DNA from 4 places in the Rhizobium phaseoli genome. Region 1 is predicted to be linked to each of the others. Evidence: riboswitches for the same ligand, from Rfam matches in the RefSeq annotation. Region 1 holds a riboswitch; each other region holds the start of a gene.
The links. A riboswitch is a leader RNA that binds a small molecule or an ion and turns the genes downstream of it on or off. The one in region 1 is predicted to bind cobalamin.
Positions count from the first base shown of each region.

Region 1 (7,656 bases):
GCCGCTCGGCAACCAGCGCGATCTGGCGCTCGCCTATTCGCCGGGCGTCGCCGCCCCTTGCCTCGCCATCCGCGACAACCCTGAAACGGCGGCCGACTATACCTCGCGCGCCAATCTCGTCGCCGTCATTTCCAACGGCACCGCCGTGCTCGGCCTCGGCAATATCGGCCCGCTGGCTTCCAAGCCGGTCATGGAGGGCAAGGCCGTGCTCTTCAAGAAATTCGCCGGCATCGACGTCTTCGATATCGAAATCGACGCGGCAAGCGTCGACCAGATGGTCTCGACCGTCAGCTCCTTGGAGCCGACCTTCGGCGGCATCAATCTCGAGGACATCAAGGCGCCGGAATGTTTCGAGGTCGAGCGGCGCCTGCGCGAGAAGATGAAGATCCCGGTCTTCCACGACGACCAGCACGGTACGGCAATCATCGTCGCCGCGGCGATCCTGAACGGCCTGGAGCTCGCCGGCAAGTCGATCGAGAACGTCAAGATCGTCGCCTCGGGCGCGGGTGCCGCCGCCCTTGCCTGCCTCAACCTGCTGGTAACCCTCGGCGCAAAGCGCGAAAACATCTGGGTCCATGACCTCGAAGGCCTCGTCTATGAGGGCCGCACCGAGCTGATGGATGAGTGGAAGGCCGTCTATGCCCAGAAGAGCGATACACGCACGCTGGCTGAAAACATCGGCGGCGCCGATGTCTTCCTCGGCCTGTCTGCCGCCGGCGTGCTGAAGCCGGAGCTGCTGGCGCAGATGGCCGACAAGCCGCTGATCATGGCGCTCGCCAATCCGACGCCGGAGATCATGCCGGATCTGGCCCGCGCCGCCCGTCCGGATGCGATGATCTGCACGGGTCGCTCGGATTTCGCCAATCAGGTCAACAACGTCCTCTGCTTCCCCTATATCTTCCGCGGCGCGCTCGATTGCGGCGCCGAGACGATCAACGAGGAAATGAAGATGGCGGCGGTGCGCGCCATTGCCGCGCTTGCCCGCGAAGAACCATCCGATGTCGCCGCCCGCGCCTATTCCGGCGAGACCCCGGTCTTCGGTCCGGACTATCTCATCCCCTCGCCCTTCGATCCGCGCCTCATCCTGCGCATTGCGCCGGCCGTCGCCAAAGCCGCCGAACAGAGCGGCGTCGCCCGCCGCCCGATCCAGGATTTCGACGCCTATTTCGATCAGCTGAACCGTTTCGTCTTCCGCTCCGGCTTCGTCATGAAGCCGATTTTCACCGCCGCCAAGGCTGCCGAGCGCAAGCGCGTCATCTTCTCGGAAGGTGAAGACGAGCGCGTGCTGCGCGCCGCCCAGGTGCTGCTTGAAGAAGGCCTGGCCAAGCCGATCCTCATCGGCCGTCCGCAGGTCATCGAAACCCGGCTCAAGCGCTACGGCCTGCGCATTCGCCCGCTGCAGGATTTCGAAGTCATCAATCCGGAAGACGATCCGCGCTTCCGCGAATATGTCGATCTCTATTTCTCGCTCGTCGGCCGCCGCGGCGTCATTCCGGAAGCCGCCCGCACCATCGTGCGCACCAACACGACAGTCATCGGGGCGCTGGCGCTGAGGCGCGGCGAAGCCGATGCGCTGATCTGCGGCCTCGAAGGCCGCTATGAAAAGCATCTGCGCGACGTGCGCCAGATCATCGGCAAGCGTCCGAACGTGCGTGATTTCTCTGCGCTCAGCCTGATGATCTCACAGCGCGGCGCCACCTTCTTCACGGACACCTACGTCACCTTCAATCCAAGCGCCGAGGAGATCGCCGAGGCAACGGTGATGGCCGCCGAGGAAATCCGCCGTTTCGGCATCACCCCGCGCGCCGCTCTCGTCTCGCATTCCAATTTCGGCTCGCGCGAATCCGAAAGCGCCACCAAGATGCGCAACGCCCTGCAGCTCGTGCGCGACGCCGCCCCCGATCTCGAAGTCGATGGCGAAATGCACGGCGAAAGCGCCATCACCGAAGCCCTGCGCAAACGCGTCATGCCGCACACGACGCTGCATGACGAGGCAAACCTGCTGGTTTTCCCGAACCTCGATGCCGCCAACATCACGCTCGGCGTGGTCAAGTCGATGACGGATGGCCTGCATGTCGGCCCGATCCTCCTCGGCGCCGCCATGCCAGCCCATATCCTCGCTCCCTCCGTCACCTCCCGCGGCGTCGTCAACATGGCGGCATTGGCCGTCGTCGAGGCATCGCAGCCGGCTTAAGCCGGCTGCCGCCAAACGAGAGCGCCGGCCCCGGCGAAGCCATATCAACCGCCCGCTAGAACAGGATGATTTTAGGCCCCGGTCGGCCTGAAATCTGAATCTTACCGCTCACACTGTTCGCCATCATGCTCTAGCGACAGACGCCCTCTGTCGGCGAGCGCATCGGCCCGTTCGTTGCCAGCAATCCCTGAATGGCCTTTGCTGGAAAAGATGACGAAAATACGCTAGAAATTTCACTGAGCTTATTAAGAGAAATGCGTTAAGGAAAACGCGCGGCCGGTTGAAGTCGCATTCGACCCACCGACCGTTTGCTCATTCCGGGACGACGCCGTGAAACGCCGAAACCTGTCTTTTGTGCTTCTCCTTGCCGTCGCGACGCCCGTCGCTGCCGAGACGAGCGCCATCTGCGACGACTTGCGCGGTCGTCTGGCCGACTTGCCGCGATCCATCGGCACCGGCAATGGGCCGGAAGCACGCCACTTTGCCGGCGCAATTGCCGAGCAGAATCTTGAGCTGCGCAAGGTCCGCAACGACCTGCGCAGCTACGGTTGCACCTCGGGCAGCATGGTGGTGATTGGCGGCGAGAATGGTGATTATTGCGCCGAGCTCTCGCAGGCCGAAGCCCGGATGATCGACAATATCCGCTATCTCCAGGATCGCCGCGCCGAACTGCGTCAGGGCGGCGGTGATGACGGCGGGCGCCGCGAATTGATGGCCGCGCTCGAGCAGAACGGCTGCAACAGCGAGAATTTCTACGACCCGTCCGAGAGCAGCGCCGACGACCCTGCCCCGAGCATCGACGAGCAGGCGATGCGCGGCGATACCTTCATTCCGCTCGGAGGCGGTGAAGAGATCGATCCGCGTTATGGCCTGCCGCGCACCGAGATGCTTTCGCCGGTCAGCACCATCTGCGTGCGCAGCTGCGATGGCGGCTTCTTCCCGATCAGTTCGAACGCCACCTCGGTCGATTTCGGCCGCGATGCTGAGACCTGTGCCAAGATGTGCCCCGGCATCGAGACCGAGCTCTTCTATCGCGACGTCAGGAGCACGGAAGCCTCGAACATGATTTCGGTGGCAACCGGCTCACCTTACAGCGCCATGCAGAACGCCTTCGCCTACAAGAACCGCGCGCCTGGTGAAAAAAATACCTGCGCCTGCAATCTCACCGCCTATTACGAAGAGATGCGCAGCAAGCAGGCGGTGGGCGAGCCGCCGCCGCAGGGCTCGATCACCACGATCCGCACCAATCCGCCGACAAAAGGTGCAGCGACAACACCCTCCCCGCAACCATCCGTTCCAGATCGTCCCTACGATCCCACGCAGAACAAGGTCCGCCAGGTCGGTCCACAATTCCTGGCCGGCGACCAGGGCTCGATCGATCTTGCCAATCCGGCAAAGCCAGGCCCGCAGCCGCAACAGCAGTGACCGCTACGGCTCGCTCCGTCCCCAGCCATCGTGGAAGACGAGTTCATCGAGCGGCAGCCGCTGCCGCCAGCCTTTGACGGAAAGCTCCGGCTCGTCATACAGCCGGTCGACGAAGCCGGCACAGAGCCATGCGACCACCTCGATATGATCGGGGATGCCGAGAATGGTTTTCAGTTCGCCTTCGCGAAAGATGCTGACCCAGCCGATGCCGATCCCTTCGGCGCGCGCCGCAAGCCAGAGGTTCTGGATGGCGCAGACCGTTGAATAGGAATCCATCCTGGGATTGTGCGTGCGCCCCAGCACGACGCTGCCGCTACGCGTGGGATCGCAGGTCACGCATATGCCAAGCGGCGCCTCGGCGATGCCCTCAAGCTTCAGCGAGCGGTACGCCTGCCGCCGCTCGCCGTCAAACATCAGTGCCGCTTCCTCATTCGCTTTGGCGAAGGCATCCCGGACCCGCGCGCGCACCTCTGGGTTTTTCACCAGGATAAAATTCCACGGCTGCATGAAGCCGACGGAGGGCGCGTGATGGGCGGCCGTCAAGAGCCGCGCCACGACGTCATCCGGCAACGGATCGGGCAGGAATTGGCTGCGAACATCGCGCCGCGTCATGATCGCGTGATATACAACCTCGCGTTCGGCCAGAGAAAAACCGGATGCCGCCGACATGGCATCCTCATCAAAGGGTCGCATCGTCAAATCCCCAACAACGCAACCGCCCGCCGTCCGCGCGGGTTGGGTCTATCTTGCCAGGCCGGTCTTCTGACTTGGCGTCATCCGTCTGCCGCAGCCTTCCCGGCAAAAGCCAGTGGCATAGTAAAGCGGCGGGCGTCGGCCTTACAGCGTTGGGCACGTTCCGGTCTTGCACCGGATTCCCGATTCTCCCGCCTGAAGAGCGGGCACCTGACGGAGCATCTATTTCAGGAAAGCGCTTCCCGGGCAAGCGCCGGCAGCAGAGCCTGGAGAGGCCATGACGAAATAGCGGTCGGCTTCCTGGCCCCGCCAGTGGACAGGCAGCGGCTGGTCATCACAACGCTTGCAAATGCATTGGACAAGCCTTTGGCCGACCCTTCTTTCAGGCTGCAGATTCTGCGTGACAACGGAAGGCCGCCACGCTAAATACGCCGCATGTCGATCACTTCTGTCTACGCCTCGCGATTTTATCGGTACCGCTGCTCACAGCGGATGCGGGTCTATGCGTAACTGAAGTCGACGCGACGACAACCCGAACAGCCGCTAGTCTACCTGGCGGCTTTTTTGTTCCGCTCGGTATGACCAAACAGGAGCCATACCGTGTCCGATACCATCGATGATCTGCGTATCCTCGAGATCACCCCGCTGACCAAACCCGCCGATATCATCGCGGAAATCCCCCGAACCGCTGCCGTCAGCGAGACGGTGACCAGCAACCGTCGTGCGATCCATAAGATTCTCGAGGGAGAAGACGACCGCCTGATCGTCGTCATCGGCCCTTGCTCCATCCACGATCCTGCTGCGGCGCGCGAATATGCCGAGCGGCTGGCGGAACAGCGGCAGCGCTTTTCCAGCGACCTCGAGATCGTCATGCGCGTCTATTTCGAAAAGCCCCGCACCACGGTCGGCTGGAAAGGCTTGATGAACGATCCGCATCTCGATGGCAGCTACTGCATCGAGGAAGGGCTTCGGATTGCCAGGCGCCTGCTGCTCGACGTCAATGCTATGGGCCTGCCCGCTGGCGTCGAATTCCTCGAGACGATCACGCCGCAATACATTGCCGACCTCGTGAGCTGGGGCGCGATCGGCGCACGCACGACCGAAAGCCAGATCCATCGCCAACTCGCCTCCGGCCTTTCCTGCCCGATCGGATTCAAGAACGGCACGGATGGCGGCGCACGCGTGGCGCTCGATGCCATCCTCGCCGCCTCGCAGCCGCATCACTTCCCCGCCGTCACCAAGGACGGCCAGGCTGCTATTGCCTCAACGAAGGGCAACGAGGACTGCCACATCATCCTGCGCGGCGGCAAGCGCCCGAATTATGACGCTGCCGATGTCCAGGCGGTGGTCAGCGAAGCCGTCAAGCTGGGCGTGGATCCGCGCATCCTCATCGACGCCAGTCATGCAAACAGCAACAAGGACCCGATGAACCAGCCGCATGTGGTCAAGAACGTCGCCGGACAGATCGCCGCCGGCAACCGCCACATCAAGGGCATGATGATCGAGAGCAACCTCGTCGCCGGCCGCCAGGATCTCGTCCCCGGCAAGCCGCTAGTCTACGGCCAATCCATCACCGACGGCTGCATCGACTGGGACATGTCGCTCGCGGTGCTGGAAGACCTGGCGAAAGCTGCCCGCGAGCGGCGCAAGGCAGCTCTCGCTGCCTGATAAACAGCATCAAGCGCGGCGGGCAGACACCCGCCGCCCAACGGGGCGGTGGGGGCCAACCCCGTATCTCACGGGTAGGTCTACCGGATACGGCTTCATAACTCACGCCCGGATGATCGATCCAAGTTCCGATTTGAAAACTGGTACGAGCAACGTGGGGTTACTAACCAACCGCCCGCCATCATGGGTGGAGCCGAGGCCGGATCATCGCCACGCGGTATAGGAGCAGATTCAATAGAGCATCCGTGGATCCACTGAATCGGGCTCGTGTTCAGTCGCGACCCTGTAATAGGTACGCACATTGTCGCGCTCGTTTTCGTAAGTCCACTTCAAGCCCCATCTGCATTCGTCGGTCTTGCACTCACGACTCTTCGATTCGAACATATCGAGTTGAAATGCCTCACCATTGATTTGACCGGTGATTGAGCCCGTTTTCCCGTTATCCTTCGATATGAGTTCAAACGCCCCTGCTCGACCATCCAGACAGTAGATCTTGCCGCGATAGGTTCGCTCGCCGGTCTCCAGCTTCCAGAAATTTGTCTTCACCTGCCATACCCTGTAGCGACCCTTGCATTGCTGCCTTTCGGCCGAGCCGATCTCAATCGTTCCCCCCATCTCCTCACTCTCATTGCTCGCAGTCACCTTTCCCAGCACCGGAGTACCCGTTGCGAGGTAGCTTCCCTCGACACCACGGACAAAAAGATATGAACATCCTGCGACTGTGAAACCCATTGCCACCATGAAGCTGGCGATCGTGAAACCACGCAGCGTCCACGCGCATCTCAAGACAGCCAGCAATGCTATACCTCCAGGTTCATCCTCATGTTTGCGGATGCCAAAAGAGCGGGTTGGAGCAGTGGGCGACCGGTCGCTACCAGCCAGAATAGCACTGAAATTCAGGTCACAATATTTCCCACAATTCAGAGGATGAATAAATGCCACAGCTCATCTTGAAATAGAATACTCCGTCCGCTTCGGCGTGTTGCCCGGGTGGACTGTTCTGGCTAGTTGCCGCCGGTAGCGTTAAAAGACGGCCGGTTTCTGAAACGGTTCCCAGCAAAGTGTTCGAGTAGGCGCTCTCTCGATATCATCAGATACCCACCACCCATCATAAAAGGCGGTGCGCCCGTCTTAAGAACTCACCGGAAAATACCTGACGTAGGCAAATTCGTCACCGTCTGGTGACCAGCAGGGCACATTGATTGTGCCCTGCCCGCCAAATAGCTCGAACAGCGTCTTCAGGTTGCCGCCATCCATATCCATCAGCCGCAGCCGCACGTCGAGATCGCGCGGGTGGTCAAAAACGCTGGGGTCGTAGGACAGGATCAGCACCTTGTCATTCTTGGGCGATGGATGGGCGAACCAGTTGCCCTGATTGTCCGAGGTCACCTGTTCGAGGCCGGTGCCATCGGGATGGATGCGCCAGATCTGCATCAGCCCGGTGCGGCTGGAGTTGAAGTAGATCCATTGCCCATCGGCGGAATAATCCGGCCCGTCATTGCGGCCCTCGCCATGCGTCAGCCGCGTCTCGACTCCGCCGTCGACGGAGATCGTATAGATGTCGAAGAGGTCGTCGCGGATGCCGCAATAGGCGAGCTGGCGCCCATCCGGCGACCAGCCGTGCCAATAGGAGGGCTGATTTTCCGTAACGAGCCGCGGCGTGCCGCCTTCGATCG
Region 1 covers NZ_CP013532.1:2,479,170-2,486,825, forward strand. The annotation lists gene AMC88_RS12030 (NADP-dependent malic enzyme) at 1-2,194, shown strand, start outside; partial or broken gene AMC88_RS34050 (RNase H family protein) at 2,296-2,394, opposite strand; gene AMC88_RS12035 (DUF2865 domain-containing protein) at 2,525-3,619, shown strand; gene bluB (5,6-dimethylbenzimidazole synthase) at 3,623-4,312, opposite strand; cobalamin riboswitch at 4,355-4,541, opposite strand; gene AMC88_RS12045 (3-deoxy-7-phosphoheptulonate synthase) at 4,913-5,980, shown strand; gene AMC88_RS12050 (hypothetical protein) at 6,212-6,778, opposite strand; gene AMC88_RS12055 (TolB family protein) at 7,112-7,656, opposite strand, start outside.

Region 2 (7,656 bases), 140 kb from region 1:
GGAGACCGCAAAGCCCGTGGTGTTGATCACGACGTCGGGTTTCAGCGCCGAGAACACGCTCTCGAGAATGCCCGTCGAGACAGGATCCTTAAGGCTGTAGGCAAAGACTGGCAGCGGCCGGAGGCCCTGCGCCTGCAAGGCATCGATTAGCGCTTTGATGGGGCGGGTTTCGCCGCTCTGCACGAGGGCGCGATAGAAGCTGATAGCGATTGTCGGGGGTTCAAATCCCTCCTCCGCTACAACCATACTCTCCGCCGCAAACTCGGCCCATGAAGGCGCTGTCACCCGCCGCCACTCCTCGACCCCGATCAGCCCCTGCCCCGGCCACCAGATGCCGGCCTTCATCAGCGGCACCGCCGGCGCCGGCTTTTCCGCGCCCGACAATATTGCCCCGGCATAATCGAGAAAGGAGCGCGTATTGGCATCGCCCCCCTCGATCAGATAGGCCCAGAGTGCATCGAGATCGTCGGCCGCGATGTTCGAAAAAGGCGCCAGCCCCACATCCGGCCTGGCGTCACCCGGCAACACGGCAACCAGCGCGCCGTTACGGGCCGCACAGGCATGCAGCGCCTCCAGCGCATAGCGGAAATAGCTGGCGCCGCCCAGCGCCCGCACGATGATGAGTTTGGCCTGCCGCGCCGTGCGCTCGACATAGGTATCGACCGACATCGGGTGCTTGAGGCTCATCAGGCTGGCAAGCCGCAGCGAATACGGCCCACCGCAGGCGCGATGGGCGGTCGCGATCGCCGCAAGCTCGCTGTCGGCCGCCGACAGGAACAGGATATCGCCCGGCGTCTGCCCGAGGTCGATCGCATCCTCGCCGTCGCTGATCGTTCCCTGCTGGGCCAGAAGCAGATGCATGGGTTTACACCAACGCCTCGATCGCCGCCCTCACCGCGCCTTGATCCATCTCATGCAGGCCGATGACGACGAGACGGGTGGTGCGCGCTTCGCCTGAGCCCCAGGGGCGATCGAAATAATGATCGATGCGGCTGCCGACGGCCTGCAACTGCAGGCGCATCGGCTTGCCGGCTACATCGACGAAGCCCTTCAGGCGCAGCACATCATGGGCTGATATGATGCTCTTCAGCGCCCCGACGAAGCCGGCGGGGTCGGCGACCGGGCCGAGTTCGACGACAAAGCTGTCGAATTCGTCGTGGTCGTGCGGTGTACCGTCCTCATGCTCCAGCTCATGGTGCGACTTGCGGTTGGCGAGGTCGCCCTCCGTGCCGATGCCGAGGCCGAGCAGAATGCCGGCCGGCACTTCGCCGTTTTTCGCCTCGATCATCACCGGCTTGCGCTGGGTGCGGGAAGCGACCTCGTCGCGCACCCGTCCGAGACCGGCCACGTCGATCAGATCGGTTTTGTTGAGCACGATCAGATCGGCGCAGGTGAGCTGGTCCTCGAACAGCTCCTCGATCGGGCTCTCGTGATCGAGCGATTCATCCTCGCTGCGCGCCGCCTCGACCGCATCGTGGTCGTCGGCGAAACGGCCGGCGGCGACAGCCGCGCTGTCGACCACTGTAACGACGCCGTCGACGGTCACCTGTGTGCGAATGTCAGGCCAGTTGAAGGCCGCGACCAGCGGCTGCGGCAAGGCGAGGCCTGAAGTTTCAATGACGATGTGGTCGGGCCGCTGTTCACGCTCAAGCAGCTTGGTCATCGTCGGGATGAAATCGTCGGCGACGGTGCAGCAGATGCAACCGTTGGTAAGTTCGATAATGTCGTCCTCGCTGCAGTTTTCGGCGCCGCAGCCCTTCAGAACATCGCCGTCGACGCCGAGATCGCCGAACTCGTTGATGATAAGCGCGATCTTCCTGCCGCCGGCATTGGTAAGCAGGTTGCGGATCATCGTCGTCTTGCCGGCGCCGAGAAAGCCGGTGATGACGGTTGCGGGAATCTTCTGGTTCATAAATCTAACCCTTCATTTTCAGCGGCAGGCCTGCCGCGACGAAATAGACTTCGGCGGCTTTCGCCGCGATCATCTGGTGGAGCCGGCCGGCATGATCGCGAAAATCCCGCGCCATGCGGTTCTCGGGCACGATGCCGAGACCGACCTCGTTGGAGACGAAAACGAGCCGCGCCTTTGCCCGCGCGACGAAATCCGCAAGTGCGGCAAACTCCGCCGCCATATCCCGCTCTTCCATCATCAGATTGGTGACCCAGAGCGTCAGGCAGTCGATCAGGACGATGCGCCTCTCGCCATCGATGGCGGCAAGCGCGCCGACGAGATCGAGGGGCTCTTCGTGCGTGGTCCATGACGGCCCGCGATCGACCTTGTGCTGGGCAATCCGCGCCTGCATCTCCTCGTCCCAGGCTCGGCCGGTCGCGATGTAATGGCGATCGAGGCCGGTCGCGATGACGAGGTTTTCGGCGAAGCGGGATTTGCCGGAGCGTGCGCCGCCGAGGATGAAGGTGGAATTGGAGGGAGCCGTCATGTGCAAGCGCTCCCGCTGGGAAGGGCGAGGTGGCGCCGAATCCCCCTTCTCCCCAGCGGGGAGAAGGTGCCGGCAGGCGGTTGAGGGGGTGAGCGGCTAAGCCGCGAATGCGCCGAGCGCACGCGAAGGGCAAAAGGATGGAACTGCCGCGCGGCCCCCTCATCCGACCCTTCGGGCCACCTTCTCCCCGCTGGGGAGAAGGGGAAACCCCACCGTCGCACCGCACAAGGCAGCGCCGAATTCATTCGTTCAGCCAAAACAACCTCCGTGCTGGCAGCGGGTCTCTTGCCCAAGGGTGGGCTTCTCGCCCGGCACGGAAGGCAGGTCTCCTGGCTCGCGGTTATCGGCCGCGATCGGGGCGGACCGGAATCCGGTCGCCCCTGATCGTGCCAGCGGATCCGCCTCGCCTTCCCGGCTGCATTTGTGAAAAGGCGGACGATTCGTAGAGAAAGAGGCGTCCCACCCCGGTTGATCACCATGCATTTCCAGTGGCTTTTCCGGCACGTCGCCCCTTCGCCCGCCTGCACCATTGCAAGCTGTCAGCCAAAGAACTCGATGCCGGATGGAAGACCCTGACCGCTCTACAGTCGCGGGGTCGGCTGTGATGAAGGCGCCCGGCTTGGGTCCACCCCGTCACATTCCCTTTTCATCCGGAAAGGCAACTGCCGATCCGAAACCATCCGTTATATCCGAGGATGGTTAGGCAAGCCGGGGGATGGAGTCAACGGCCTTGGTATGACTGCGAAGACGGCCGGCCGGAAGAGGATCTCGCATAAAAGCGACTTATCCCAGCTAAAAAGTCGTCTTATATCAGTTGCTTACGTCATAAAAATTTAGCCCGCGCGCCGGGTTTTTGCCGCAATTGCGTCGCAAGCGGACAGCACCCCTGCCCTTGACCGGGCCTCTCTCCGCCTAATTGTCTAGCCATGCTTATGAAATTGGATCGGCGCCGTTTCCGTGCGCTGCGTGTGTTCTTCGACCCGGGGCGGCTGCGCGCCCTGACGCGCCGCAGCGAGGTCGGCCTGTCGCTGGCGGGCGCCGTCGTCGGCATCGCCTCCGGGCTGGCGGTCACCGGCATGAGCTACATTTCGAATGAGCTGCACCAGCTGGTCTTCGGCATAGCCGACAACGAAAGGCTCAGCGCGTCGATCATCGAGGACAAGATGCTGCTGCTCACCGCCCCCGTCATCGGCGGCGTCCTGCTCGGCTTGCTTTTTTTTGTGCTGGCGAAACGGCGCAAGAAACCGATGGTCGATCCGATCGAGGCCAATGCGCTGCATGGCGGCCGTCTCTCCCTCACTGACAGCATTATCGTCGCCGTCCAGAACCTGATCTCAAACGGTTTCGGCGCTTCCGTCGGCCTGGAGGCCGGTTATACCCAGCTTGCCGCCGGAATTGCCTCCAAGTTCGGCCTGAAGCTGCAGCTGCGCCGCTCGGACCTGCGCGTTCTCGTCGGCTGCGGCGCGGCCGGCGCCATCGCCGCCGCCTTCAACGCGCCGCTGACCGGCGCCTTCTACGCCTTCGAACTGATCATCGGCACCTACACGATCGTCTCGCTGACCCCGGTCGTGGTCTCCGCCCTCGTTTCCACCCTCACCGCAAGGCTGCTTGCCGAGGGCGATTTCACCATTGATATCGGCACCTTCGGCTCCGTCGTTCCGGCCGATTATATCCCGGCCTTGCTGCTTGGCTGCTTTTGCGCCGGTGTTGGCATTCTCCTCATGCAGGGCGTCGCCTTCATCGAGGAGCTGGCGCGCAAGAGTTCGATCGCCCCACCCTTCCGGCCCGCACTCGGCGGTATCATCGTCGGGCTCCTGGCGATGATCTCGCCGCAGGTCCTTTCGGCCGGCCACGGCGCACTGCATCTCAACCTTTCACGCGACGTGACGATCCCGGCGCTGGTAAGCCTGTTTCTGCTGAAATCACTGGCCTCGGCGATTTCGATCGGTTCCGGCTTCAGGGGTGGCCTGTTTTTCGCCTCGCTGTTTATGGGCGCCCTGCTCGGCAAGCTCTTTGCCTATTGCGGTCCCTATTTCGCCGATGCGACGCTGACGCCGGTCATCTATGCCGTGGTCGGAATGAGTTCGCTTGCCGTCGCCGTCATCGGCGGGCCGCTGACGATGACCTTCCTGGCGCTCGAGATCACCGGCGATTTTCCGATCACGGCGCTGGTGCTTGCCGCCGTCATCACCTCCTCGCTCGTCGTGCGCTCGACCTTCGGCTACTCCTTCGCTACATGGCGCTTCCATCTGCGCGGCGAAAGCATCCGCAGCGCCCATGACGTCGGCTGGATCCGCAACCTGACGGTCGACAAGCTGATGCGCGCCGACGTCAAGACCGCAAAAGCGGGCATCTCCTTGGAGGAGTTCAAGAAGGCCTTCCCGATCGGCTCGACGCAGCGTGTCATTCTCGTCGAGGAGAACGACAAATACGCCGGGCTCGTACTGGTGCCCGAGATCTACGCCAACCCGACCGATGTTCAGGACGAGAGCCAGATGCTTGCCGATTTCGTCCGCTACCGCAATGACTTCCTGCAGCCGCAGATGAACGCCAGGCAGGCCGCGGCAATCTTTGACAAGAGCGAAAGCGAAGCGCTCGCCGTCGTCAACAATCTGATCGAGCGCAAGGTGGTCGGCCAGCTTAGCGAAAGCCACACGCTGCGCCGCTACAGCGAAGAACTCGATCGCCGCCGCCGCGAAGTGTCGGGCGAGATCTGAGCCGCTACGAGGCGGTGTCGGCGAGCCGGAAAACGTCGGCTCTCTTCGAGACGCCGCGCAAGTCGAAAGAGCCCAGATATTCGCTGGCGGCCGCGCAGGTCTTCGCGAAGCTCTCCGACATCAGCAGGTTCTCTCCAAGCGTGCCGCAAAGCTTTTCGAGCCGTGAAGCCTCGTTGACGGCCCTGCCGATCACCGTGAAGTCGAGCCTGCCCCGAGCGCCGACATTACCATAGAATACCTCGCCGACATGAAGCACGACATCGACGCCGATATCCGGGCCGCCATTCAGCGTCCGCTCGCGGTTGAGCACTTCGTTTGCCTTCAGCAGGTTCTTGGCGGAAGCCAACGCGGCCAGACAGGCCTTTTTCGAATCCACGGCGTCCGTTGGGAAGATCGCAAGCACGCTGTCGCCCATGAACTTGAGAATCTCGCCGGAATTTTCCTCGACATGCCGGTCGATCAGATCGAAATGCTCGTTGAGAAAGCCGACGATCTCACCGGGATCATAGACATCGGTCAAGGCCGTGAAATCGCGAAGATCGGCAAGCAGGATCGCGGCATTGATAGAACCGCCCATCCCCCTCTGAGTCTCTCCGGCCAAGATGCGCGCGCTCGTCTTGGCGCCGGTATAGACCGCAAGAATCTCAGTGGCGGTCTTCGACACAGCCACCCGGTAAGCGGCGAGCCCCAGCGCCGGCAAAAGCTGTTCGATGACCTCCAGTTGCCCGTCGGAAAATCCGCACGGCGCGTCGCTGGTAAGGGAAAAACCGAGCCCGCGCAGCGCCACCTCTTTCGGGAATTCGAAAATGCTGATCACGTGGTCGGTGCCGCCGCCACGCGCGAACTCGTTGAGCTCGCTGTAGTGGAGGCCCTCGCCTTTGGCCAGGTTCCATCGCCCCCGGCTTTCGTCGCGGCTCAAAAGGTAGAAGATCGGCGTCTTCTCGAAGCTGCGCTCGGTCTCGCTGCCGTGCTCCGCATTTTCGAGAATGGTCGCGCCGCCGCGCACGAAACTGGCGGAAACGCCGCGATACATCGGATGCAGGGACGGCATCCTGATGCTCGCCCGCCAGATCGGAAATCCATCCTGGATCAACCGCTCGCACAGACCGGAAACGAGATCACCGATATGCTCGCAGGTGATTCCCTGATCGATAAGCCACTGAATATGATCTTTAATTTCCTAAACCTCCGCATGAGCCGGCGCGATCTTATGACCGCAATTCGGGCAAATGGGCGGCAATGCCGAACCCGCTGGCTTCATATCAATTGATAGTCGCGCCAAGCCGATATTTCCAGCCGCGATCAACGGGAAGTTTTGATCCCGCGGCGCTACGACGCGGGCGGGTATGCCCTCACATCCTGACCGTCATGCCGCCGTCGACGGTCAATACATGGCCGTTGACGAAGGAGGCAGCACGGCTTGCCAGAAACAGCGCCGCGCCGGCGATCTCATCAGGGCGTCCCCAGCGTTGGACCGGGATGCGCTGGCGCACGAAGGGCATCAACTCCTCGTTCGCGGCCATTGCCGCATTCGGGGGGGGCGGGCTAACCTACCAGCCCGGCCAACCAGCGCGGGTCGAGGTAACGTTCCAGTTCTCCGGCGATCTCGTCGAGTGCCTTATCGACGCTCTCGCGGTAATTCCTTCGCTCGCCGGACAGTCCGAAGCTTTGAAGCAGCCGAGTGCGGTAGGCGTCGCTGGCAAACAGCCCGTGGAGATAGGTACCCATGATCAGGCCATTGGCCGAGAGCGCCCCGTCGGGCACGCCGTCGACGATTGCCGAAGGCCGGCCGCAATCCGGGCCGCGCGTCATGCCGAGGTGGATCTGGTAGCCGGCAAGCGGTGCATCATATTCGGTCGAACGCGCATGGCTGTTGCGCACCGTCTTCTCCGGCGCCATCTCGGTCTCGACGTCGAGCAGCGCCAGCCCCGGCGTCTCAAGCGTCCCGCCCTCGAGCCCGAGCGGATCATGCACGGTGCGGCCGAGCATCTGGTAGCCGCCGCAGATACCGATTACTCGGCCGCCGCGCCTGACATGCGCGAAGAGATCGCGATCCCAACCCGCAGCCCTGAGGTCGGCAAGATCCGATATCGTCGATTTCGAGCCGGGAAGGACGACCAGGCTCGCATCGGCGGGCAACCGCTCGCCTGATCGTATGAAGACCAGCTCGACATCCGGCTCCGCCCTCAACGGGTCGAGATCGTCAAAATTGGCGATGCGCGGTAATACCGGCACGGCGATCTTCAGCGCGCCCCCGCCACCCTTTGCCAGACGTTCGAGCACGACGGAATCCTCGGCCGGCAGACGTGCGGCGCCTGAAAGCCAGGGCACGACGCCGAAGCACGGCCAGCCGGTGAAGCCTTCGATGGCGCGGATGCCGTTATCGAACAGCGAAACGTCGCCGCGAAACTTGTTAATGATATAGCCCGAGATCATCGCCCGATCGGCGTCTGCCAGAATTGCATGCGTGCCGACCAGGGAGGCGATGACACCGCCGCGAT
Region 2 covers NZ_CP013532.1:2,617,863-2,625,518, forward strand. The annotation lists gene cobN (cobaltochelatase subunit CobN) at 1-861, opposite strand, end outside; gene cobW (cobalamin biosynthesis protein CobW) at 866-1,912, opposite strand; gene cobU (bifunctional adenosylcobinamide kinase/adenosylcobinamide-phosphate guanylyltransferase) at 1,917-2,438, opposite strand; cobalamin riboswitch at 2,741-3,134, opposite strand; gene AMC88_RS12715 (chloride channel protein) at 3,365-5,155, shown strand; gene AMC88_RS12720 (adenylate/guanylate cyclase domain-containing protein) at 5,160-6,248, opposite strand; partial or broken gene AMC88_RS32000 (SDR family oxidoreductase) at 6,508-6,687, opposite strand; gene AMC88_RS12725 (cobyric acid synthase) at 6,701-7,656, opposite strand, start outside.
Region 2: it holds a riboswitch for cobalamin, as region 1 does, so the genes downstream of both, cobU (bifunctional adenosylcobinamide kinase/adenosylcobinamide-phosphate guanylyltransferase) here and bluB (5,6-dimethylbenzimidazole synthase) in region 1, are expected to answer to the same signal.

Region 3 (7,656 bases), 1.5 Mb from region 1:
CCCGTGCATGCTGCTCGTTCAACTCGGCCATCGATGCCTGCCCTTCGCGGATCGCCTGCAGCAGATCGGCACAGGCCGTCTCCTTGCTCAAGGGGAAGATGGCCAGCAATCCGTCGCCCATGAACTTCAGAATTTCCCCGCCATGGCGTTCGATCGGATCCGACATCGCATCGAAATAATCGTTGAGCAAATGGATGACATCGTCGCGTGGCCAGAGATCGGAGATCGCGGTAAAGTCGCGCAGGTCGCAGATCATGATTGCCGCACCGACGGTGGCGCCGCTGCCGCGTGTCGTCACGCCCGACAGGATCTGCTCACTCGCATGCGGCCCGACATAGGTCTGCAGCAGCGTGCGCGCCATGATGTTCTTCAGACGAATTTCGCTAATCAAGGTCAGGGCCGGAAGGAGATCACGCAGGAAATCGACATGTTCGCTGGTAAAACCGCCCGGCCGGCTGGTGGAAAATGTAGCCACATGCCGTTTGCCGAAAGTGTGTTCGAGCGGCCAGGCGATATACTCGGTCAGGCCGTCGTCGCGCAGTTCCTGATAGAATGAATCCAGGTCGCCGTCGGCTGCGCCTTCCAACTGCCTGCGCACTTCCCCCGCACCCTGATGAATCGCGTTGACCGGGCTGGTCAGGAACTCCGGCGTATTTTCGACGCCATAGGCGAAAGTATTGATCTTTGCCTCTGCGAGCCCTTCCTTCCAGAGGATGCGGGCACCGATCCATTGCGGATGGTTCGTCCGGAAATGCAATGTCGCCCGGGCCACCGGCACCCCGGCCGAAAGCAGCTTCCCGCACATCTGCACCAGAATGTTGTCGATGAAACGCTCGCCCCGCGTCTCGTTCACCAGCCAATCGAGAATCCGTCTCCTGCGGATCGGCCAGACGCCATCGTCCGCTTCAACGGCAGTCCCGGTCTTGTTCAAAAAAGGCGACATCAAAAACTCCGCTACATCATGTGATCGGCGAGGGTCGAATTCACTTCCGCTGAATGTGGGCGACAGGGAAGCAAATGATAAGGGCAGACTGCGATAAAGCCTCAGAAATCCCAATCCTCGTCCTCGGTCGCCACAGCCTTGCCGATGACATAGGACGAACCGGAGCCGGAGAAGAAGTCATGGTTCTCGTCGGCATTCGGCGAAAGCGCCGACAGGATCGCCGGATTGACCTTGCAGGCCTCGGCCGGGAAAAGCGCCTCATAGCCGAGGTTCATCAGCGCCTTGTTGGCGTTGTAATGCAGGAATTTCTTGACGTCCTCGGTCAGTCCGAGCCCGTCATAGAGCGCCTCGGTATATCTGGCCTCGTTGTCGTAAAGCTCGAGCAGCAGGTCGAAGGCGAAATCCTTGATCTGCTGCCGTCTCTCCTCGGAAAGCCGCTCGAGCCCGCGCTGGAATTTGTAGCCGATATAATAGCCATGCACCGCCTCGTCGCGGATGATCAGCCGGATCATGTCGGCCGTGTTGGTCAGCTTGGCGCGGCTTGACCAGTACATCGGCAGATAGAAGCCGGAATAGAACAGGAAGCTTTCGAGGAAGACGCTGGCAACCTTCTTCTTCAAGGCATCGCCGGAGCCATACTGCTCCATGATCAGCGCCGATTTCCGCTGCAGGAACTCGTTCTCCTCCGACCAGCGATAGGCATCGTCGACGTCGGGCGTCGAGCACAGCGTCGAGAAGATCGAGGAATAGGAGCGCGCATGCACGGCCTCCATGAAGGAGACGTTGGAAAGCACCGCCTCCTCATGCGGCGTCATCGCATCTTCCATCAATCTGATCGCGCCGACGCCGTTCTGGATCGTGTCGAGCAGCGTCAGCCCGGTGAAGACACGGATGGTCAGCTGCTGCTCGGCCGCCGTCAGCGTCGCCCAGGAGGGAATGTCATTGGACAGCGGCACCTTCTCCGGCAGCCAGAAATTGCCGGTCAACCGGTTCCAGACTTCGAGATCCTTATCGTCCTCAATGCGGTTCCAATTGATGGCGCGCACGCGGCTGATTGGCTTTATGGATATGTTCATTGGGTGGTCTTTCTTCCACAAATTCTAACGGGGTGCGGGGCCCCCTCACCCTGCCCTCTCCCCGCTGGGGAGAGGGGAACGCCATGCAATCGGCTTGTCTCTTCTCCCCATCGGGGAGAAGGTGCCGGCAGGCGGATGAGGGGGCTACAAGCTCGAAACTCTCGGCCAGCAGCGCAAACTCACAGCGTACAAGACACGCAGCCCTGCACCTCGGTGCCGGACAGCGCCATCTGGCGAAGGCGGATGTAGTAGATCGTCTTGATGCCCTTCTTCCAGGCGTAAATCTGCGCCTTGTTGATATCGCGCGTCGTCGCCGTGTCGCGGAAGAACAGGGTCAGCGACAGGCCCTGGTCGACATGCTGGGTCGCCGCCGCATAGGTATCGATGATCTTCTCCGCCCCGATCTCGTAGGCGTCCTGATAATAATCGAGATTGTCGTTGGTCATGAACGGGGCCGGATAATAGACCCGGCCGATCTTGCCTTCCTTGCGGATCTCGATTTTCGAGACGATCGGATGGATGGAGGAGGTCGAGTGGTTGATATAGGAGATCGATCCCGTCGGCGGCACCGCCTGCAGGTTCTGATTATAGAGGCCGGACGCCATGACAGCCGTCTTCAACTCCGCCCAATCGTCCTGTGTCGGAATATGGATTCCTGATTTGTCGAACAGCGCCTGCACCTTCTCGGTCGCCGGCTTCCATTCCTGCTCGGTGTATTTGTCGAAATAGTCGCCGCAGGCATATTTCGAATTTTCGAAGCCCTTGAAGCTTGTGCCGCGTTCGACCGCCAGCAGGTTCGAGGCGCGGATCGCGTGATAGGTCACCGTATAGAAATAGATGTTGGTGAAATCGACGCCTTCCTCCGAACCGTAGAAGATGCGCTCGCGGGCGAGATAGCCGTGCAGGTTCATCTGGCCGAGCCCGATCGCATGGCTCTCGTCATTGCCCTTCTCGATCGACGGCACCGAGGCAATATGGCTCATGTCGGAAACGGCCGTCAGCGCCCGGATCGAGGTCTCGATCGTCTTGCCGAAATCGGCGGAATCCATGGCTGCGGCAATGTTCAGCGAGCCAAGATTGCAGGAAATATCCTTGCCGAGATGCTTGTAGGAGAGGTCGTCATTGTATTCGCTTGCCTCGCTGACCTGCAGGATCTCGGAGCAGAGATTGCTCATCGAAATGCGCCCGTCAATCGGGTTCGCCCGGTTCACCGTGTCCTCGAACATGATGTAGGGATAACCACTCTCGAACTGGATCTCGGCGAGCACCTGGAAAAATTCGCGCGCCTTGATCTTCTTCTTCGAGATGCGCGCATCCCCCACCATCTCGCGATACTTTTCCGTCACCGAAATTTCGGTGAAGGGCACGCCGTAGACGCGCTCCACGTCATAGGGCGAGAACAGGTACATGTCCTCGTTGTTTTTCGCGAGTTCGAAGGTGATGTCGGGCACGACGACGCCGAGCGACAGCGTCTTGATGCGGATCTTCTCGTCGACATTTTCGCGCTTGGTATCGAGAAACCGCATGATATCAGGATGATGGGCGTTGAGGTAGACGGCGCCCGCCCCCTGGCGAGCACCGAGCTGGTTGGCATAGGAAAAACTGTCTTCGAGCAGCTTCATGACGGGAATGATGCCCGACGACTGATTCTCGATCTGCTTGATCGGGGCGCCGGCCTCACGGATGTTCGTCAGTGACAGCGCCACGCCGCCACCGCGCTTCGACAATTGCAGCGCCGAATTGATCGACCGACCGATCGATTCCATATTGTCCTCGACCCGCAGCAGGAAGCAGGAGACGAGTTCGCCGCGCTGCTTCTTGCCGGCATTGAGGAAGGTCGGCGTTGCCGGCTGGAAACGGCCGGAAATGATTTCGTCGACCATGTCGCGGGCAAGCGCCTCGTCGCCGCGCGCCAGCGTCAGCGCCACCATGCAGATGCGATCCTCGTAGCGCTCGAGATAGCGCTTTCCGTCGAAGGTCTTCAGCGTATAGCTGGTGTAATATTTGAAGGCGCCGAGGAAGGTCGGGAAACGGAACTTCCTGGCATAGGCCTGGTCGAACAGGTCGCGCACGAAATTGAAGGAATACTGGTCGAGCACCTCCTGCTCGTAATAGCCCTCGGTCACGAGGTAATCGAGCTTTTCCCTGAGATTGTGAAAGAACACGGTGTTCTGGTTCACATGCTGCAGAAAATACTGCTTGGCCGCCATGCGGTCCTTGTCGAGCTGGATCCGTCCCTCATCGTCATAGAGGTTCAGCATCGCGTTCAGCGCGTGATAGTCGAGCGCTTCCGCCGCTTTCAAAGAGCGTTCGCCGGTGGGATGAGCAAAAGTGTTATGCGGTTTTGCGCCGGCATCCCGCGTCAGAGTTGTTCCCGTGTCCAAAATCGTTCCATTCCGTGTTTGACGTTGGCGACATCCTCCTCCGTGCCCATGAGCTCGAACCTGTAGAGGTAAGGCACCTGGCATTTGCGCGAGATCACGTCGCCGGCGAGCCCGTATGTCTCACCGAAATTGCTGTTGCCCGCGGCAATCACGCCCCGGATGTGTTTTCGGTTCTCCGCATCGTTCAGGCAACGGATCACCTGCTTGGGAACGGCGCCCTTGCCGTCACCGCTGCTATAGGTCGGCACAACAAGCACGAAGGGTTCGCGGATATGAAACGCGTCCGCACCGCTCGCCGGAATGCGGGCCGCGCGCAATCCGAGCCTGGCGACGAAGCGATGGGTATTTTCGGATCGGCTGGAATAATAAACGATCAGCCCCATCGCCTTTCTCCTCGGGTCAGGAGAGCGCGCTGATCATATCGGGACGGAAACCCGCCCAATGCCGCTCGCCGGCGATGACGACGGGCGCCTGCATGTAGCCGAGGCTGCGGACGCGATCGAGCGCTTCTGCATCCTGGGAGATATCGACGATATCGTAGTCGACACCCAGGCGATCGAGGGCGCGATAGGTGGCGGTGCATTGGACGCAGGCGGGTTTGCTATAGACGGTAACGCTCATCATGTTCCTCGTGATGTCAAATTCAGGACGCAATACTGGGATCGGGCGCCTTGCGACGTCCGGGGCAACGCTTGATGGTGATCTGGCAAAGTCGGCGGTTTAAACGCCCGATACGATCCCCTTCGGGATTTGCGCGGGCGGCGGCCTTGATATTCTGGACATGACTTCAACCCCGAAGTGCTCATGCGGGCGTTCAGGGCAGCGCAACAGGCGCGGATCGTTCCGCTTTCATGCACGCGACCTTCCGGACACCCCGCCCGTGGACATCTCGTTCAAGGCAGGTCTCCTGGCTCGCGGGTCGAAGCACGCTGCCCCAGCCTTCCCGAGGCATCATGCCTCAGTGACCTGAAATCGGACAGTTGCTCGCCGCTTACAGTTGCGGGGGCAGCTCCGGCCTTGTTGCGCCGTCATGGCGAAACGCACCGTATTCCCATCTTCGCCCGCGATCCTGACGAATCGAAGGAACCTTGAACACTAGATATAGTACGCGAATCCAGAATTACGTCAACGGATGGTTTGTGCATCGCGTTACGACAGGTTTGAAATCGCTGCGTTCCTGTGAAAAATATGGATAAGGAAGGCTTAACGACACGAGGCTGTGGAGAAGGTTCGGATGGCCTGTAGCCGGGCCTCAGATTTTTGTTTCCCGGTCCGGCACGAGTCGTCCCCGAATAGTCATTGTCCCTTTAGTCGAAGCAGCCTGAGCGCGTTGATCGTCACCAGCACGGTGGCGCCGGTATCGGCAAGAATCGCCGGCCAGAGCCCGGTGATGCCGGCAATGGTCGTCACCAGAAACACCCCCTTCAGACCGAGCGCGATGGTGATATTCTGCAGGATGTTGCGCATCGTCCGTTTCGACAGTTCGATCATCCGTGCCACGTCGCCGACGCGCCCGTGCAGCACGGCGGCATCCGCCGTCTCCAGCGCCACATCGGTGCCGCCGCCCATGGCGATGCCGATATGGGCAGCCGCCAGCGCCGGCGCGTCGTTGATGCCGTCGCCGACCTTGGCGACGACGAAACCCTGGCGTTTCAATTCGACGACGACCCGCTGTTTGTCCTCGGGCATCATCTCGCCGCGCCAGTCGATGCCGAGCATGCCGGCAACGGCGGCCGCCGTCCGCTTGTTGTCGCCCGTCAGCATCATTGCTTTGACACCGGCCGACCTGAGCGTGGAAAGCCCCACCTTGGCATCCTCGCGCGGCTCGTCGCGCATGGCGACCAGGCCGGCCGCAACATTGTTGACGAGCAGCACCGACACGCTCTTGCCCTCGTCGTTCAGCGCCATAATGCCTGCATCCCTTTCGCCGTCGAGGGCGCCGCGCTCGCGGGCCGCGGACGGCGACAGCAGATCGAGCGTCTCGCCGCCGACTTTGCCGCGGACACCTTTGCCCGGCAGCGCTTCCAGTTCGAAAGCCGGCGGCACGGGAACGCCGTCTGCCCTAGCGCGGTTGAGGATCGCCAGCGCCAAGGGATGGCTGGAGCCCTGCTCCAGCACTGCCGCGCGCGACAAGACCTGCGCCTCGCTCATTCCGAAGGCGACGATATCGGTCACCTTAGGCTTGCCTTCCGTCAGCGTGCCCGTCTTGTCGAAAGCGACCATCGTGACCTTGCCGAGCGCTTCCAAGACCGCGCCGCCCTTCATCAGCAGACCCCGCCGCGCGCCTGATGAAAGCGAGGCGGCGATCGCCGCCGGCGTCGAAATGACGAGCGCACAGGGACAGCCGATCAGCAGGATGGCAAGGCCCTTATAGATCCATTCGCCCCAGGCGCCGGAGAGGAACATCGGCGGAACCACCGCGACAAGTGCTGCGACCATCACCACGCCGGGCGTGTAATAGCGCGAGAACCGATCGATGAAGCGTTCGGTCGGCGCCTTCAATTCCTGTGCCTCCTCGACCAGCTTGACAATACGGGCAATCGTGTTGTCGGCGGCCGCCGCCGTGACACGAACCCTGAGCACTGCGTCGCCGTTCACCGTTCCGGCAAAGACGGCGGCATCCACACCCTTGCGCACTGGTGTGCTCTCGCCCGTCACCGGCGCCTCGTCGATCGCGCTCTCGCCTGACACGATGATGCCATCAGCCGAGATGCGGTCGCCCGGACGCACCATGATGATGGCGCCGACGGCAAGGCTTTCCGCCGGCACCTCACGCGTCTGACCATTGTCTTCCAGCAGCGCGTTCTTCGGCACCAGGGCCGTCAGCGACTGGATGCTTTCGCGCGCCTTGCCGGCCGCCACACCCTCCAGCAGCTCGCCGACGAGAAACAGGAACACGACGGTGGCTGCCTCCTCGCCGGCATTGATGATGACGGCGCCGACGGCGGCAATCGTCATCAGCATCTCGATCGAGAATGGCGTGCCCGATCGAGCCGCCATGACCGCGCGCCGCGCGATCGGTACCAGCCCGACCAGCATAGCGACGATAAAGGTATAAGGTGCAATCGTCGGCACGAGATGGCCGACGGCATAAGCAGCGATCAGCGCCGCACCCGAGAGGATGGTGAACCGGCCCTTCCGGCTTTGCCACCAGGGACCGGTCATCGGTCCATGGTCATGCCCATGCAGACCTTCGATTTCGGCCTTGCCATGCGCATGGTCATGATCATGACCCTCATGATCGTGATCATGA
Region 3 covers NZ_CP013532.1:4,001,038-4,008,693, forward strand. The annotation lists gene AMC88_RS19185 (adenylate/guanylate cyclase domain-containing protein) at 1-943, opposite strand, end outside; gene nrdF (class 1b ribonucleoside-diphosphate reductase subunit beta) at 1,045-2,019, opposite strand; gene nrdE (class 1b ribonucleoside-diphosphate reductase subunit alpha) at 2,199-4,403, opposite strand; gene nrdI (class Ib ribonucleoside-diphosphate reductase assembly flavoprotein NrdI) at 4,382-4,786, opposite strand; gene nrdH (glutaredoxin-like protein NrdH) at 4,803-5,024, opposite strand; cobalamin riboswitch at 5,284-5,509, opposite strand; gene AMC88_RS19210 (heavy metal translocating P-type ATPase) at 5,700-7,656, opposite strand, start outside.
Region 3: it holds a riboswitch for cobalamin, as region 1 does, so the genes downstream of both, nrdH (glutaredoxin-like protein NrdH) here and bluB (5,6-dimethylbenzimidazole synthase) in region 1, are expected to answer to the same signal.

Region 4 (7,656 bases), 1.2 Mb from region 1:
GCACGATATCTCGAAGACAGGTCCGGCTCCTCCCTTTCTGCCTCCACTCCCCAGCAAGGCACGCCCGACGGGCTCCAAGTCTAATGATACGGACGGGGATTTCCAAGGGTCTGCCGAAACTTGACACCAGGCGGGGCCGAATGTCCTATTGCGGCAACGCAAGGAGACCCGCTCATGAGCGACGACCAGACGCCCGCCGACAGCAAGCTGACCAATTCCAAGCGCCGCTGGGCGGCGGAGGGCAAATTCCTGACCGGCCGCGTCAGCCGTCCTCAAGCCGAGCGTCTGCCGCCCGGTCAGCACCTCGTCAAGAACTGGCCGGTGCTCGACCTCGGCCAGCAGCCGGTCATTTCCACCGACAGTTGGCGGCTCGCTGTCCGCGGCCTGGTCGAAACACCGCTCACCCTCAACTGGGCCGCCTTCCAGGCGATCGAGCAGAGCACCAACGTCAGCGATATCCACTGCGTCACAACCTGGTCGCGCTACGACAACAACTGGAAAGGCGTTTCGACGCGGGACCTGCTCGATCTCGCCATTCCGAAGAGGGAGGCGGCCTACGTCATGCTGACGAGTTATGACGGCTACACCACCAACCTGCCGCTTGTCGATTTCGCCGCCGAGGACGCGATTCTGGCGACCTCATGGGAAGGCCGGCCGCTGACGCCGGATCATGGCGGCCCCATGCGCCTCGTCGTTCCGCATCTCTATTTCTGGAAAAGCGCCAAATGGCTGCGCCAGATCGAGCTGATGCCCGCCGACACGGCCGGGTTCTGGGAAAAGAACGGCTACCACATGTATGGCGATCCGTGGCGCGAACAGCGCTATTCCGACGACTGAGCCGTCGGCCGCAAGACGCGTCCAAGCGCAAGGACGGCAAGACCGAACAGGGCAGCAACTCCTGTCAACGATGCCATGCTGGCAGGATGAAGCGGCACTTTGCTCCAATTCGGCTTGACGATGTCGGCGGTGTTGAAGGCCTCGCCGCTGAACTGGCAGGTGATGAGCGCGAGCCCGCGACGCACCATATCTGCGTCGATAGCCGAGATGATTTCACCCGCCGCAGTCGCCTCCCGCGGCATCTCCCGCATCGACAGCAGCACGGCTTTCGTCGCCGCAAGATAGGCATGGGCGCATTCGTTGAAAGGGCTTTCCTCATCCTTCACGCTGCCCGGCATCCGGCCCCACACACAATAGGAATACTGGATCTCGGCATAGTTCAGGACGCGGCGGAACGGTTCGTTCGTGTCGACCGCCCGCGACGCGAGCTCGATAATCCCGCTGCGGTAATCGGAAAGCACCGCCATCTCGCCGTGGGAAACAGCGGGGACATCGAGACCGGCATGGGTGCCGCCGGTACCGCGCTCATGGGCAGACGTGTTACTCGCAAGCAATGGGAACAGACTTGCGGTCAGCACGAGAGCCGCAAGCCTGCCGATGCGCCGGCTCACCGGAAAGCGGGCCGCAGCCCGCCCTTGAGGGCAAGCCGTCTTTCCGCCAGCACTCCGAAGGCAAGGCCGAGCGTTGCCCATAGAATCGCGTGCATGCCGAGCGAGGTCGTGCGGAATCGCCAGAGCACCATTGCCGAAAAATTCTCCGGCACCTCGTTGATCGGCGGCAGCAGATAAAGTACGACGCCGATGAAGACGAGATAGGCGAGACCGGCGATGATCGCGCCGTTCCAGAGACCGAAGCGCTCGCAAAGGCGGCGCGCCAGCGCCACGGCGGCAATCAGCGCCGCGACCGAAACGACGATCATCAGGAAGAACAGCTCCGTCCTGACGTTGATCGTGTCGGGGCTGCCGACCGCCGGCGGATTGGCCGGATATTTGATACCGGGAACGAGCACGATCGCCACGAAGGCGGCGATGGCGATGGCGGCAGAGGTGCCACGCGCCGAAAGAGCGCTGAAGCGGCCGTGCACGAAAGCAAAGGCGAGGGCAAAAAGCCCACCGACGGCAACGCTGTAGGCCATGACGCCGGTGAAGAGGCCAAGGCCGGCCTGCGTGGCGCGGCTGACGATTTCAGGTTCGGCCGCTTGCCCAGCCGCCTGCGCGCTCGCCTCCTCGAAGGCGATCGCCGCATCGACCAGCGGCTCGCCGAAGGTGTGGGCGAAGGCGAAAACGAGGATGCCAGCAATCAGGCCCGCGAACATGCCGCGAAGCAAAAGGTTTCCAACCATGTCAGTATTCCCTTAGTGGCAGGGAAAGCCGAGGAGATGACGGCCGTCATGCACGAACTCATGCACATACATGCCATTGAACAGCGCCATTGCGCCTTCCTCGGTGCCGACGAAATAGATGGCGATGAGCATCAGCAGGCCGCCGAAGATCGCCCAGGGGAGGATTTCGCCGACGGGGATCGGCGCCGGTACCGCGACGGGCGTGAAAGTGGTGTCAGACATGTATTCCTCCGGAATGACGCGTTCAGTCGAAAGAGTGCTTGTGCGGCAGGGTCTGACTTCCAGCGCGAAGAGTTTTCGACACGCTGGTCACAGTGGCGCGACCGCGCCGGATTTCCACCGGCTTCCAAACCCGCAACAGCACGGTTATATCTGCACGCCGAAGACACTGTCAACGAAACTTCACGAGCGCCTAAGGGCCATCCCCACCGCTATCCGGAGATCAGCACGACCGTGAACACGCGCCTCACCTGGATCTGCCACGGCGCGACGGCTGCGAGCCGCAAGGCCCTGTTCCCGCTCGACGAACCGCTGGAAGGCAAGGCCGCAGAAGAAGCGGGCAGGATGGCCGCCCTGCCCCGCGCCGACCGTATTGTCACGAGCCCCGCCTTGCGCGCCCGCCAGACAGCCGAGGCGTTGCGGCTTCGGGCCGCGATAGAGCCGTCGCTTCGCGACTGCGACCATGGCCGCTGGGCTGGCAAGTCGATCGCGGCGATCGAGGCGGAAGAGCCGGAAAACCTCATTGTCTGGATGACCGAGCCGGAAGCAACAGCGCACGGCGGCGAGAGTCTTGCTGAGTTGCGAAAGCGCGTCGCCGGCTGGATGGACAGCCAATCGGGCCTCGGCGGTCACGTCATCGCCGTCAGCCACGCGGCCGTCATCCGGGCGGCGGTCGCGCATGTGCTTCAAGCGCCGCCCTCTTCCTTCTGGCTGAGCGACGTCGAGCCACTTGCCATCCTTCGTATGACCAGCAACGGCAGCCGCTGGTCTCTGCGCTTCCAGCATTAGAAATTCCTCATCTTATCCAGCCTTACACAAGCAAATCGCATCATTGCTGTTGAACCCGGTTTGCCGGGACTACTTCCTTGTCCCAAGGAGATGGAAGAATGACATATGATTGGAGTGGAGAACGTACGCGGCGCCTGCGTTTGATGCGCTTCGCCACGTACACGGTACTGGCCGGTCTCATCGTCAGCGTTCCGCTGTTGATTGTCACCGCCTGAAGCACGAAAAAGGGCGAGCATGCGACAGCACGCTCGCCTTCGTTGTTCTTCTTTCTGATCTTTGCAGTGCCAACTGGCTGCGGCAATTATTCTCCTTATGGTCGAAATCGGTGCAATAGCTGCAATGCTAATCCTGGTTGCATCGCAACGTTATCCAGTCTCCTGACGGCACAGCGGCAAACCGCCCCCTCTGATAATTCGCCTTCTGGTTTCAACGAACATTTCAGATTTTCGTGATATCTCGACGCGGGTGGAGATGGAGAAGGCATAATGCCGGTGTTTTTCCAAAGCAGGGCCGGAAGGCAATGCATGTCGGTTGTCGGGTTTGGAATAACCCTCTGGCTCCTCGGTACACTGCTGCACTTCGACGACAGCCTGGCTTCCTTCATGACCGGTTTCGGCGACTACGGCGCCGACAAGCTCGTTCTTGGGCTCGGCATCTCCGGCGCCATGAGCTTCATTTATTCGGTGCTGCGGATTGCCGACCTGCGCAAGGAAATGGAACTGGGCGTCGCCGCCCAGGCGAAGGCCGATTGGACAGCAACCCACGATCATCTGACCAAGCTGCCGAACCGTTACGCCTTCGAGCGCAAGATCCTCGCACGGCCGGTCAAAAGCGACGAGGCCGAAATCGAGGAATGGGACCACAACGTCACCATCTTCTCGGTCGATCTCGACGGCTTCAAGAAGGTCAACGATCTCGTCGGCCACAAGGGCGGCGACGTGCTGTTGATCGAAGTCGCCAGGCGCATCTGCGCGCTCGGCAATGCCGATTGCGTCTATCGCTTCGGCGGCGACGAATTCATCATTGTCGCCTTCGCCCTGACGGCGCAGCGGGAGGAGCGTTTCGCCAAGCTGCTGATCCAGGCCGTGACTCGGCCGATCCATATCGACGGCTTTGCCGTCGAAGTCGGTGCCAGCGTCGGCTACGATCGCTGGGCTGAGGGGACCGAACCGCTGGAGAATGCCGCCCACCGCGCCGATCTCGCTATGTATGAGGCCAAATCACGCGGTCCCAATCATTATCTCGTCTTTGAAACCTCGATGCAGGACAAGGTAGCGGAGCGCGCCTCCCTGGAAACCAGGCTGCGTGCCGCAATCGCCAATAAGGACATCAAGCCCTTCTATCAGCCGCTGATCGACCTGAAGACTGGTCAGCTCTGCGGTTTCGAAGCGCTGGCGCGCTGGACGGGCGAGGATGGCATCCACATTCCACCTCCGGTTTTTATCGACATTGCCGAGGAAACCGGCATGATCACCGCCCTGTTCGAGGATCTGCTCACCCAGGCCTGTAGCGACGCGCTCACCTGGCCGGCGCATGTCATGTTGTCCTTCAACGTCTCGCCGGTGCAGATGGAAGACAAGCTGCTGACCTCCCGCATCCTTAAAGTCCTTTCCGCAAGCCGCCTGCCGCCGCAGCGCCTGGAAGTGGAAATCACGGAAAACGCGCTGATTCAGGATCCCGCCATCGCCGCCGTCATCCTCGATGAGTTGCACGCGGCCGGCATCCAGATCGCCCTCGACGATTTCGGCACCGGCTATTCGAGCCTCGCCCAGCTCGCCCGCTACCGCTTCGACAAGATCAAGATCGACAAGAGCTTCATCGCCACCTATCGCGACGACGAACGCCAGGAAAAGATCGTCCGCGCCATGCTTGGCCTCGGCAGAAGCCTCAATATCAAGACGACTGCGGAAGGTATCGAGGAGCATGGCCAGCTCGCCTTCCTGCTGCAACTCGGCTGCGACATCGGCCAGGGCTATCTCTTCGGCAAGGCGATGCCCGCCGCCGAGGCGGGCATCTTTATCCGCGACCGCAACGCCAATCTGGCGTCGACGGCCTGACGGAGCTTCAGATGATGGGCTGCACCGCGGCAAAATAACCGATGGACCAATGCATGCCTTTCCGCCGGCTGCCCCGGCGCTAAGTTCGCCCCATCATCACGCCGCATGGAGTCTGCCAAGACATGCCCTCGAACGACTTGCTTCTGACCTTCAATGCCGGCTCCTCGACGGTCAAGATCGGCATCTTTGCCATGGAAGGCGCCAAGGCGCGGCCCATTGGCAAGGGCGTGATCGATCTCCGCGCCGAACCGCTTTCACTCGGACTGAGGCGGGGGCCGCAGACATTCGACGTGCCGTTGAAGGCGGAGGTGACGGAAGACCTGCACGATGTCATCGACGAGACTTTCGCGCGTCTCGCCGATCATTTCGACATAGCCGCCAGCCGCGCCGCCGGTCACCGCGTCGTCCATGGCGGCGACCGCTTCACGGGTGCGATCGCCCTCGACACCGCCGCTATCGATGCCGTCGAATCGCTGATCCCTCTCGCCCCCTTGCACCAGCCGCAGGCGCTGCGTTTCATCCGCGCGCTCAGGCATCTGAAGCCGCATCTTGCCCAGACGGCTTCCTTCGACACCGCCTTCCACGCCACCCAGGACGACCTCGTACGCCGCCTCGCCATACCCCGCTCCCTGCACGACGAGGGCATCAAACGTTACGGCTTCCATGGGCTTTCCTATAAGTTCATTGCCGGCGAACTTGCCCGCCAGGCGCCGCAGGCCGCCAAGGCGGTGGTCGCACATCTCGGCAGCGGCGCCAGCCTCTGTGCGCTGGACGGGGGCATCAGCCGCGATTGCAGCATGGGCTTTTCGACACTCGACGGCATCCCCATGGCGACGCGCCCGGGCTGGCTCGATCCTGGCGTCATCCTGCATCTGGCAGGAGAGAGAAAACGCTCCCTGGGCGAAATCGAGGATCTGCTCTATCACCGCTCGGGCCTGCTCGGCGTTTCCGGCATCAGCGCCGACACGCGCGACCTGTTGACGGACGGACGGCTGGAGGCACGCCAGGCAATCGACCTCTTCACGCTGCGCATTGCCGGGGAGATCGGCCGCATGGCGGTAACCCTCGGCGGCCTCGATGCCGTCGTCTTCACCGCCGGCATCGGCGAGCACCAGCCGGAGATTCGCGCCGGCGTGGCGAAACACCTCACCTGGCTCGGCCTTTCGATCGACGCAAAGGCCAATGCCGCCAATGGTTTTACGATCAGCTCGGGGGAAAGCCGCATCGCCGCCCATGTCATTGCCACGGACGAGGAACAGGTCATCGCCGACGAGGCGCTGTCGCTTCTTGGCGAACGCTGATCCAGATCAATGGCGCGCCGGCGCCGGCGGCTAGAAATGACGTTGAACGCGTTTTCGAACGGGAGAAGCCCATGGAAAAGCATATCTCGACCGCCGCCGCCCTGACCGAGGCCGAACTCGGCCTGATCGACCGCTACTGGCGGGCCGCCAACTATCTCTCGGTCGGCCAGATCTACCTGCTTGCCAATCCGCTGCTGCGCGAGCCGCTGAAACCGGAGCACATCAAGCCGCGCCTGCTCGGCCACTGGGGCACGACGCCCGGCCTCAACTTCATCTATGCGCATCTCAACCGCCTGATCCGCGGCCGCGATCTCGACGTCATCTATATATGCGGCCCCGGTCATGGTGGGCCGGGCATGGTTGCCAACACCTATCTCGAAGGCAGCTATAGTGAGATCTATCCTGATATTTCCGAGGACGCCGAAGGCATGCGCAAGCTCTTCCGGCAATTCTCCTTCCCTGGCGGCATCCCGAGCCACGCGGCACCGGAAACGCCAGGATCGATCCATGAGGGCGGCGAACTCGGCTACGCCCTCGTCCACGCCTATGGCGCCGCCTTCGACAATCCCGACCTGATCGTCGCCTGCGTCATCGGCGACGGCGAGGCCGAAACCGGGCCGTTGGCGGCGAGCTGGCACTCCAACAAGTTCCTCAATCCCGCCCGCGACGGCGCCGTGCTGCCGATCCTGCATCTGAACGGCTACAAGATCGCCAACCCGACCATTCTCGGCCGTGCCGCTGACGATGATCTCCGCCGTCTTTTCGAAGGGTACGGCTATGAACCGTTCTTCGTCGACGGCCATGAGCCACGCGATATGCATCAGCAGATGGCCGCGACGATGGACCGGATCTTCGACCGCATCCGCGACATTCAGCACCAGGCCCGCAACGGCAAGGCTGCAGACGGCTGCCCGCGCTGGCCGATGATCGTGCTGCGCAGCCCCAAGGGCTGGACGGGCCCGAAGGAGGTCGACGGCAAGAAGGTGGAAGGCTTCTGGCGCGCCCATCAGGTGCCGGTTTCCAACTGCCGGGAGGACGACGGCCACCGCAAGATCCTCGAGGACTGGATGCGCGGTTATGATCCGGAAGACCTGTTCGATACGGGAGGCCG
Region 4 covers NZ_CP013532.1:3,672,832-3,680,487, forward strand. The annotation lists gene AMC88_RS17695 (sensor histidine kinase) at 1-62, opposite strand, end outside; gene AMC88_RS17700 (sulfite oxidase-like oxidoreductase) at 175-837, shown strand; gene AMC88_RS17705 (hypothetical protein) at 822-1,448, opposite strand; gene AMC88_RS17710 (CbtA family protein) at 1,445-2,179, opposite strand; gene AMC88_RS17715 (CbtB domain-containing protein) at 2,192-2,401, opposite strand; adenosylcobalamin (AdoCbl) riboswitch at 2,414-2,556, opposite strand; gene AMC88_RS17720 (histidine phosphatase family protein) at 2,633-3,187, shown strand; gene AMC88_RS17725 (putative bifunctional diguanylate cyclase/phosphodiesterase) at 3,673-5,244, shown strand; gene AMC88_RS17730 (acetate/propionate family kinase) at 5,367-6,545, shown strand; gene AMC88_RS17735 (phosphoketolase family protein) at 6,617-7,656, shown strand, end outside.
Region 4: it holds a riboswitch for cobalamin, as region 1 does, so the genes downstream of both, AMC88_RS17715 (CbtB domain-containing protein) here and bluB (5,6-dimethylbenzimidazole synthase) in region 1, are expected to answer to the same signal.